3 regions of the Microbulbifer epialgicus genome follow, and region 2 is predicted to be linked to each of the others. Evidence: predicted binding sites of a transcription regulator. Region 2 holds the regulator's gene; each other region holds the start of a gene.
What was found. Region 2 encodes LexA, which represses DNA repair genes until DNA is damaged. Its sites were predicted from a motif close to ACTGTNTNTANANACAGT; they were not measured.
Positions count from the first base shown of each region.

Region 1: the regulator LexA is predicted to act here: its motif matches at 2,052-2,069, upstream of ACCI49_RS09455 (VRR-NUC domain-containing protein).
Region 3: the regulator LexA is predicted to act here: its motif matches at 1,739-1,756, upstream of ACCI49_RS21470 (LexA family protein).

Region 1 covers NZ_JBGMEK010000016.1:53,158-56,342, reverse strand. The annotation lists gene ACCI49_RS09460 (ATP-dependent DNA helicase) at 1-363, opposite strand, end outside; gene ACCI49_RS09455 (VRR-NUC domain-containing protein) at 360-2,030, opposite strand; gene ACCI49_RS09450 (hypothetical protein) at 2,462-2,893, opposite strand.
Region 2 covers NZ_JBGMEK010000030.1:29,889-33,073, reverse strand. The annotation lists gene ACCI49_RS13735 (class I adenylate-forming enzyme family protein) at 1-659, opposite strand, end outside; gene ACCI49_RS13730 (LOG family protein) at 754-1,392, opposite strand; gene lexA (transcriptional repressor LexA) at 1,558-2,163, shown strand; gene ACCI49_RS13720 (hypothetical protein) at 2,245-2,502, opposite strand; gene ACCI49_RS13715 (DUF6586 family protein) at 2,608-3,096, opposite strand; gene topA (type I DNA topoisomerase) at 3,097-3,185, opposite strand, start outside.
Region 3 covers NZ_JBGMEK010000097.1:8,854-12,038, forward strand. The annotation lists gene ACCI49_RS21465 (hypothetical protein) at 1-10, shown strand, start outside; gene ACCI49_RS21470 (LexA family protein) at 1,895-2,161, shown strand; gene ACCI49_RS21475 (Y-family DNA polymerase) at 2,162-3,185, shown strand, end outside.

The DNA.
Region 1 (3,185 bases), on a different contig from region 2:
TTCGGGCAGCTCTGAAGGTTGGCAGTAGGTAGTTTTAATTTCATCAATCTGTGCCGGCTTATGCAGGTCACTTTGTGGGTGGAAGATATCCGCTCTGCCATTCAATGACACTGTATAACCATTGCACTGTAACTGAACTTGCAAACGATACTCGGCCTCACTGCCTTTTGGTCGCCGTTTTTGCAACTTCTTATGAGCAAGGATGCCCTCCTGCGCGGAAGGGCCAGAGCCTGTATCATTGCTCAAATCACCGCTACGGCAAGAGAATGTCACTAATTCGCCGACGGAGAGCTGTAGAACTGGAGTCGTATCTGTCGCGTTCTTTTCTGTTGTCGTAGGAGGCTCAGTAAATGGAGTGCTCAAGGCTGTTGCCACTCCACGTAGATAACCCGGTGGGGAACCTGCTGAGCAGCAAAAAAAGCGAGCCAGCGTTGTTGGTTTTGTTGTAGGCGATCTCCAGGGCCTTTCACCTCCACAAGTTCGTAGCCCCCGGTTGATGGAAACAGGATCAGGTCTGGCAATCCACAGCGATTATGGTTGATATCACTTAAAACATGCTGAAAAAGCGTACGCCAGTGGTCTGGAGGTATTCTTTCGAGCGCTAATGCCAATAGCTCTTCAGTCAGTAGATCCCATGCAACTAACGGGTTGGCGATCCCCTTTTTTTCCCTGAAATTTCTCCAGACTCTTCCTTTAAGTAAGTCCTGATCCAGCTCTGCCAAGCGTTGTTCAAACTGGATGCGGCGAGATGGAAGGAAATCTGGCGTGCGGAAATCACCGGGGGCCACCTGAAATGGGTTGAAGAAGGCTCCGGGTACAGGGGCGAACAGGATATCCCAGACGTAGAGGCCCAGGGCGCCATTAACCAAGCAGTTCTCCACGTAATAACAGATACCCGCCTCTGCGCTCTGCAGATGGGAAGCAACCTGTAACTCGACCCGCTGCGGTCCTTGAGGCAAGGTAATAGTTTTCGTTGGCGGGCAGTAACGCTCTGGCTTGGGCCACTCCTGCGTACATTCTTCACGCTTGGCAATGCGATAGCCAAAACTTTCAGCGAAAATTCTCTCCGATTCGTCAAACGGAGAGTCCAGAATCTGCCGGCAAATGGACAGCCCTTTAGATGTATTGCCACGTTTCACCGCGATGCGCGCGCGCCGCTCCCGTGCAGGAGGATGTTCGCACTTCTGGTACAACTGATCTGCAGTTTCAAGATGATCTAAACGTTCCAACTGCCGCGCCAATTTTAGGCGCAGGCGGTCCAGGCGCCTGCGTAAGGTGGCATCTCCTTGAATACCGGAAGGCATCCGTTCCGCCAAAGCGAGAATTTCATCTGGTCCAGCCGCTAGAGCCACTTCTACTTGCTCGAAGCAGCGATAATAGTCCAGGTACTGATCAATCTGTTCCCGGTTGTGGAACGGCAAGTTTTGGTGGTCTAGAGAGTAACTTTCATAGCGATAAAGTCCCAGGTCTCTAAGTACAAAGTCTGTCAGATCTTGGTTCAGGTTACCGAAGAATAAGAGTTTGAAAGTTTCAAAGCAGCAGGCAAACTTAACAGCCAATATTATCTCACCAACCCATAAGCTATCGTTCCCCCGCTCTATGTCTTCCGCCTGTCCCAGCAAGATATCCTCAAGGTCGGTACGCTTGAGTGTTTTAGGCACAGGGCTGGCACTTGCGCTGAGCAATTCAGATTTGGTGAACAGAGGTAGCAGTTCACGGCGAGGCACCCGAGGATTACACTGCAACAACCCAACTGCCTGTAGCTCTTTAACCGCTGTGGGTGGGTCTTCAATCTCTACATACTTCAGCTTACTTTGGCGAAACAGGGCGCCCGCCGATGAAGAGACTCCTTTACGAGAGAGTAATCTCACGTACAGTTTTTGGCTATCAACGCCAAGTAACTGGAAACATTGATAGAATTGATACTCTTCTTCCGAAAGCAAGGCTTGATAGCGCGCGACAACGAACTCCACCAAGGTACAGAAGTTAGTCAGATAGTAATCCGGGGCGAGCTCAGCTGAATTGATCATGGAGTCAAAAGCGAAAGAAAAACTGTATAACTATACAGCAATGGTGTGGGGAGAACAAACGCCCAGTATGACTCGATAATCACTGGGCTCTCACCTAATGAGGGCTACTTAATCTAAAGCCCTGGCTCTTGGAGCCTACAACATTTAGGTCGTAACTCCAGATATTCCATTTATAGATCAAACTAGTGATATCAATAGTGTGACTGTTTCTCTGGCAGGGGCTTCAAAAAGTAGCGTATTAATAGTTCAAAAGAACCTTCGAATTCTGAAGTCGTTTGGCAAATCAGTACAAAGTTATCAATTAATGTCTGTTGGTTTGGTACTGGATATGTGAGGATAAGTTAGCAATAAAAATGCATTACACAATTATTTTTATATTAAGTGCTGACAAATATGGCTGCTGATACTAAACGAGATATCCAGCCTGCTCACTATTTTATATATCTCATGACTTTTCGATATCTGAATATAATAAACCAAAGAAATAGTACAACTGGAGAGATAAATAGCAGCCTCATTTGATTTTCAAGCACGGTCATATTCATAGTTGCCACCACTGTACCAATTTCGTAAATATCAGTCACCATAATAAGCGGCAGGAAGAAACCCCAAAACCTTGGAGTAGCAATACGCTTTGCAAAAGCTAGGCCATAAAAACCTACGAAGTAGATTGTGTAGATAACCAGGCTAGCGGTTAACCACCAAATAGACTGATTATATGCATTTTGGGTAAATGCTTCATATTGTGACCAACTTTCAATGGGCACCAGTAGGAAAAACAATATCTTCCAAAAAATACTGGGCGTGTAGATATAAGATTCGTTATCCAGGTTACCAACAGATACTTCATAGAGGTTCTGCATTAAAATATCCTTATTGTGATCGCCTTAATGAACAACAGAGTCCCAATTTGCCATATGGTCGGTCTCTCTCATTGCTTGTCAGCCATAATGAGATGACTAAGTCAATTCAAGCCTCAATCAATAGAAGGGCGCAGAGCATATTCTCATTAACGTCAATGTCAACTGCTTACACCTTTGATTTGGTCACGTTGAGACTTCAATCTATAAGTTTAAGATTTTATTCAAATTCATACTGGTTAACAGCTTTTTAATAAGGCAGTCATATCCTCAATACCTACTTGGGGTGGCGGCT
Region 2 (3,185 bases):
TGTGCGATTGGGCCTCCAGGCAGGACAGTGTCGTCCGGTGATAAATCCAGCGCAGCGGCAAAACTCGCCACAATGGACCCAAAAGAAAGCAAGCTATGGATGACACCTTTTGGCTTACCTGTACTACCTGAAGTAAAAAATAGAAATGCGGAGTCATTTATGTCCGCTACAGGTAAGTCAGTAATTTTCCCCTTGCTTTCCACCAAGTCTTCAACGCGTCTTGCATTTTCAATTACACCACCAAAAGAAAGAACACCTTTTTTCAATTTACTGATAAATTTACTTGCCCAAATATCCTCGCCACGTTCAGCACTCACACTCAACGCTACTGCGCCACTCACTTCAAGGGCATAGTCAATCTCAGGTAATGTATATCGATAGTTCAATGGAACTACAACCAAACCAATTTTCAAGCATGCGAGATAAAAGATAAGAGTCTCGCCTCGATTGGGCATCAAAGATGCGATTCGATCACTTTCCTGTAACCCCATTGCGGCCAAGCCCAGTGCAAAAGCATCAATATCCCGCTGTAATTGTCGCCAGGTCCATATTTGATTTCCAGATACAAGTGCCGTCTCATCTGGCCTACTTTCCAGAGCAGATAATAAGAGGTCTGTTAAACTAGCAAGTCTCGATAATTGGGGACCGAAAATAGGCAAAGTTAGGTTTCCTGAAATGGGCTACGGGCTGCCTCGTAAGTTAGAGAGGTTGAAATGGGGGGAAGCCTAAAAACACTAATTGAATTACTTTTAGTTATTCCCTAGTACGCATATATTTCATAATCAAGTCCGCTGTCTCTTCGACAGTATCGACGATATGGAACAAGTCCAGATCACTAGCATCAATACAATTGCGCTCAAGCACAGTGTTTACCAACCAGTCATAAAGCCCCGTCCAGTAGCGTTTACCCACCAGCACTATTGGAAAACGCCGCACCTTTTGCGTTTGTACCAAGGTTAGTGCTTCAAACAGCTCATCCAGTGTTCCGTAGCCTCCAGGTAATCCTACAAAGCCTACGGCATGCTTAACGAACATAAATTTACGAACAAAAAAGTATCGGAAATTTAAACTGATATCCTGGTAAGGGTTCGCTGTTTGCTCGAATGGCAGCTCAATATTTAGCCCAATTGAAGTGCCGGGTTGATCGAAAGCGCCTCGATTGCAGGCCTCCATCAGTCCCGGACCTCCACCAGTAATAACCGGGACACCTTCCGCCGCCAACAGCTCTCCCAACTTTACCCCCTGTTGATATTCCGGACTGTCCTCGGTAAATCTCGCCCCCCCAAAAACGGTTACCGCCCCACTGAGCGGCACCAAACGCTCTATTCCATCGACCAATTCAGACTGTATGCGTAGAACTCGCCAGGCCTCTGGCATTTTTACATCTAGCATTATTCTTTTCCCTCGCTGTCAGGTCTTTCAACTATCGTCTTCATGCCTTGTTTTCATAAACAATGTAGCAGCTTATGAAGAGAGAGGGAGTGAGGATTGCGTGAACCTTAATTCTGTATATAATCCCAGCAACTGTATATAAATACAGAAAAACTAGGTAACTCTATGACCAATCTCACCGCACGTCAGACTCAAGTTTTAGAACTGATCAAAGCCTATCTGGACGATACAGGCTATCCTCCGACCCGAGCAGAGATCGCTCAAGAGCTGGGTTTCCGTTCGCCAAATGCCGCTGAAGAGCACCTGAAAGCACTAGCGCGAAAAGGGGCTATTGAGATGGTCGCTGGCGCCTCCAGGGGAATTCGCATTCCCGACCATCAATCGGGCTTGCCGATTGTCGGGCGCGTGGCGGCGGGCAGCCCCATTCTGGCAGCTGAGCATATCGAAGATTATTGCGACCTCCCCGCCAGCTTCTTCCACCCCCCAGCAGACTACCTGTTGCGCGTACATGGTATGAGTATGCGTGACGCAGGTATTTTGGATGGCGATCTTCTCGCAGTACAGAAAACCGAGCAAGTCAGGAATGGCCAGATTGTCGTAGCTCGTATTGACGAAGAGGTAACCGTGAAACGCTTTCGCCGAAAAGGCAATCAGGCAACTGTGCAACTACTGCCAGAAAATGAAGATTTTGAAACCATCCAGGTGGATATGCGGGACAAGAATTTTGTCATCGAGGGGCTGGCGGTAGGTGTCATTCGCCAGACCCCTTAACTACCCAACCAATAGCCCCCGGCTAAAACAACAACAGCGGCCTTTGGCCGCTGTTGTTTCAAATCTGCGTTAACCTTTCAATTAGTGAATCGTGTGATTAACCGGCATTGACTCATCTTCTTCCTCAAAGTACCCGGGCTCCAGATCATTCAAATTCTGTACTGCCTCAATACCAGCTTCCAGCATTGCACGGGCCACGGCCACTTTATGTTTTCTCAGAAACTGGAGACTCTCGGCTGAGAAATGAATACTCACCAGAGGGTCCTCCTTGTGGCCGGCACGGCGCAATGCCACGTCGCCATTGGCCAGCTCGATAATTTCAAAAGTTTCTGAGGACATTCGATTTTCCTTCACGGCACATCAGTTTGCGCCAAGTGTACCACAGGCTTTTTAAAAGTATCAGTGGGCGCAAACTACAAGGAAGAAACTACGCAGGTATCCGGTTCAACACTCTTCCAAATTGGCGCGCTGCCGATGTACCAACTCACTCAGGGCCGCATGCCATTCCTGTAGCACTTCAGCAGAAACAACCAAAGGTACGGGACTGGCAACATTGTGCAGAGGGATAAGGTTGGCCCCTTTGCGTATGGGCTCTGGACTCGGGGAAAGGCTTAGTAACCGGCTCCAGATCAACAGCAGCTGGCTCAGCCAGGTATCAGACTCAGAGCCCAACTGCTGTAGCTCCTTAACTTCATTGCTGGCCCGCCCCTGAGCCTCTAGGCTGTCTGCGATGATCTGCAGGGATTCAGGCTCAATATCCAGCTGCAATTGATGGGACAATTCAGCGAGGAAAGCCTTGTAGGCTTTCCAGAGCTGCAATATTACCCCTTCCTCCAGCGCAGTCCTTTGCAGTGGCGTTTCACAGGTCATCTGCAACAACAGCTGGGCTTTGCGCAAGGCTGAAGCAACCTGGCCAGTATAGGGGTTACTCATTTACTTCTTTGCAGCCGCTTTCTTACGTACAGGTTTACGTTTCGCCGTAGTAGCCTTGCCAGCTTCAACCTGCCAACCACCATCTCGAT
Region 3 (3,185 bases), on a different contig from region 2:
CAGAGGGTGATGGGAGCCACCCGGAAGAGTAAACTGCAAGATGATTTTGCCTTTTACTGACAGTGTTCAAAGCGGGCTTCTTCTACCTAATAAAAAATGCTATTTCACTGGTTTATAGGGCTTCCCAAAGAGGCCCATAACAGCGAGAATTACGGCCTGTAAAGTTGCTGCAATATATCCGACAATTCCGTTGAGATTCAGTTTTCTAGTCTTGAGAGATTTAGACCCTTGGTGAAAGTTGAAGGCAAAGTAATAGATAAGCATCTTTAATTAAGTCGTTAAATTAAAAATTCACACTTTTGAGGTAATAATGAAGAAATTAGTTTGCGCAGCTGCAATGGTTTTTCTCGCTAGTTTGGCGAATGCAGAGTGCTCTGGACATTCATGTGTTGCTGTTTATGTTGATAGGCTCTATGTGGAAGATTTTGGAACAGTTTAAATTGGAACCAGTGGTGATGAGAAATTATTAGACTGTGATGCAGAGTCTGGAGTTTATGCGACGCTAAAGTTAAAGGAAAGCTCAGGAGCAGAAGCCATATACTCCACTTTATTATCTGCGCAAATGGCGAATAAAAAGGTACAAGTTAGAATAACTGAAGGTTCAGCAGGTTGTAAGGTTCAATATGTGACTTTGGATAGACAGTAATTTAGCTGGCGATTTAAGTGTTGCGAAAAACAGTGGTTAGGGTGGTTTAAAGCATTGTGTCCGGCTCAGGAAAATTTATTATGGGTAAAATGTGTTCAAGAGCAGGCGGTTGAGCCAGGCGACTTGAGCCGGTGGCTCACTATCTCTGAAAATTCATAACCTATTGTAAATAATGGCTTTTCTGTGGGGCTTGATGGGGCTACTTCGGAAATAGTAGCCAAATGGATAGTGAGCCACCGGCTCTTTAATAAACTGTTAGCACCCAAACTATGAAGAAATTAATACCCTTTTCGATAGTAGCATTGATATATTGCAATTCGGCATTTTCAGAGGAAGAGTTAGTCGTCGCTTTGCCTGAAAATAACATATTTGTCATGTCTAAATCGGCGGCTTGTAAAGGCAATCCTAATCTATGGGAGTGTAGAGGAAAAAAGCCCTACAGTGGAACCGTGAAATTATATTGTAATACCTCAAAGTCTGATTGTCGTAGAGTAGATAAAAGATTAACTATAAGAGATTTTATTGCTAGTGAACGTTCTCTGGCCCCTTCCTGCATTGCATCCATTAGCCATAAGATTATCGTGACAAATGGAAAAGTTGGTAAGTACATATCTTATAAGCTCAAGAGCGAAGCAAAGTGCTAACAAGTGGCATCAGCAACGGCCCTTTGGGCCTGGACCTACATTTCGTGGCTTCGACGCTACATTCCGGCTGCTGTGCCAAGCGTTAAGCATCATGAAGAAAGCAGTGAATATTAAGGATTTCTTTTCTCCAAGATAGATATACGCGGGAACTTTAATAGGTGGCCCGATTGCAGCCGCCTATTATCTAAGCAAAAACTTCAAGAGCATGGAAAAAGTTAACCTTGCAAGCCTATCTATAGTCACATCTCTTGTTTTTACACTATTCCTGTTTTGGTTTACTTTTCAGTTGCCAGAAGACTTCCCTATTAACCCGGCGGACAAATAGTTTGGTTATGTTGCATACTTAATTGATTCGTGTCGGAAGTAGGCTGCTGGGGCCGGTAATGTGAGTAGGTACCGGCCTTATAGTCACCTATTCCCCTTGTCCGTTGCAGTCCTGTAATAATAGTCTGTATGTATATACAGTATTTAAGGTTTCCAGCATGAGGCTTTCTCCACTCTATGGCCACGGCGTTGCCTGTGGCTTCCCCTCTCCAGCCGATGATCACAAGGAGGCGGCCCTGAGCCTGGAGAACACCTGATCACCAAGCCTGCGGCAACTTTTATGGCGCGGGCTAATGAGGACTCTATGCAGGGGCTGGGCATCTTCGATAAGGATCTATTGATTGTTGATCGCTCGTTAATGCCGATGCATGGTGATGTGGTAGTGGTGGCCCTGGACGGGCAGCTCACCTGCAAAGTGCTGGATAGGCATCGCGGGCGACTCCTGTCTGCCAATGATAAGTACCCCTCGATCCCTATCTGGGAAGGGCAGGAGCTAATAGTGGAAGGGGTGGTAAAGGCTTCGGTACGTTACCATCGATCACACTGAATGCTGGTACCGGTGGATTGCAACAGCTGCTATGCCAGCTGTGAACAGATATTTCGGCCCGACCTACACGGGCGCCCGGTGGTGATGCTCTCCAACAACGATGGCTTTGTGGTGGCGCGCTCCAAGGAAGCAAAGCTATTGGGCATCGGCGACCTGGAGCCCTTCTTTAAGATTGAGCAGCTGTTGCGTGCGCATCAAGTGGCGATTTTCTCCAGTAACTATCCCTTGTATGGCGATATCTCCTACCGGGTAATGACAGCCCTGCGGGAGTTCGGCCCCAATGTTGAGGTATACAGCATTGATGAAATGTTTATGGACCTCCACGGGCTGCAAGAGGAGAGGCTGGATTACGGCCGCAAGATCCGCAGTACACTCTGGCGGGATATTCGTATGTCTGTGGGTGTGGGTATCGCGCCCAGGAAAACACTAGCCAAGTTGGCCAACGGAGCAGCGAAAAAAATCCCCAAGTGCGATGGGGGCTGCGCTTTGGATACGCCCGAAAAGTGGCAATGGATGCAGCGCCGCACCGCCGTCAATGATGTCTGGGGCATGGGCCGACGACTGTCCAAGTGCTTGGGCGATTTTGGCATACAGACAGCCTATGACCTGGCGCAGGCCAACCCGAAAATATTGCGCCGTCATATCAATGTGAACATAGAGCGTACGATAGAGGAGCTGAACGGGGTGCCCTGTCTTGGCTTGGAGGAGGAGCCCCCAGCTAAGAAACAGATCTATTGCACCCGCTCCTTTGGTGAGAAGCTAACAGACTTACAGCTGATACTGCGGGCTGCCACCTTATATGCGAGCAGGGCAGCGGAGAAACTGCGGGCGCAGAAATCCCTGGTAAAGTCGCTTCATGTGTTCCTGCACGCCTCACCCCATGAACCCAACTACCACAGCCGCAGCACCGTTGTACAGACGCCATACCCCACCGACGATACGCGAGTAATCGTGCGGCTGGTGAGAAAGGCCATTGCCGGCCTGTATCGGTCAGGGTGCCGCTTTATGAGGGCCGAAGTGGGGC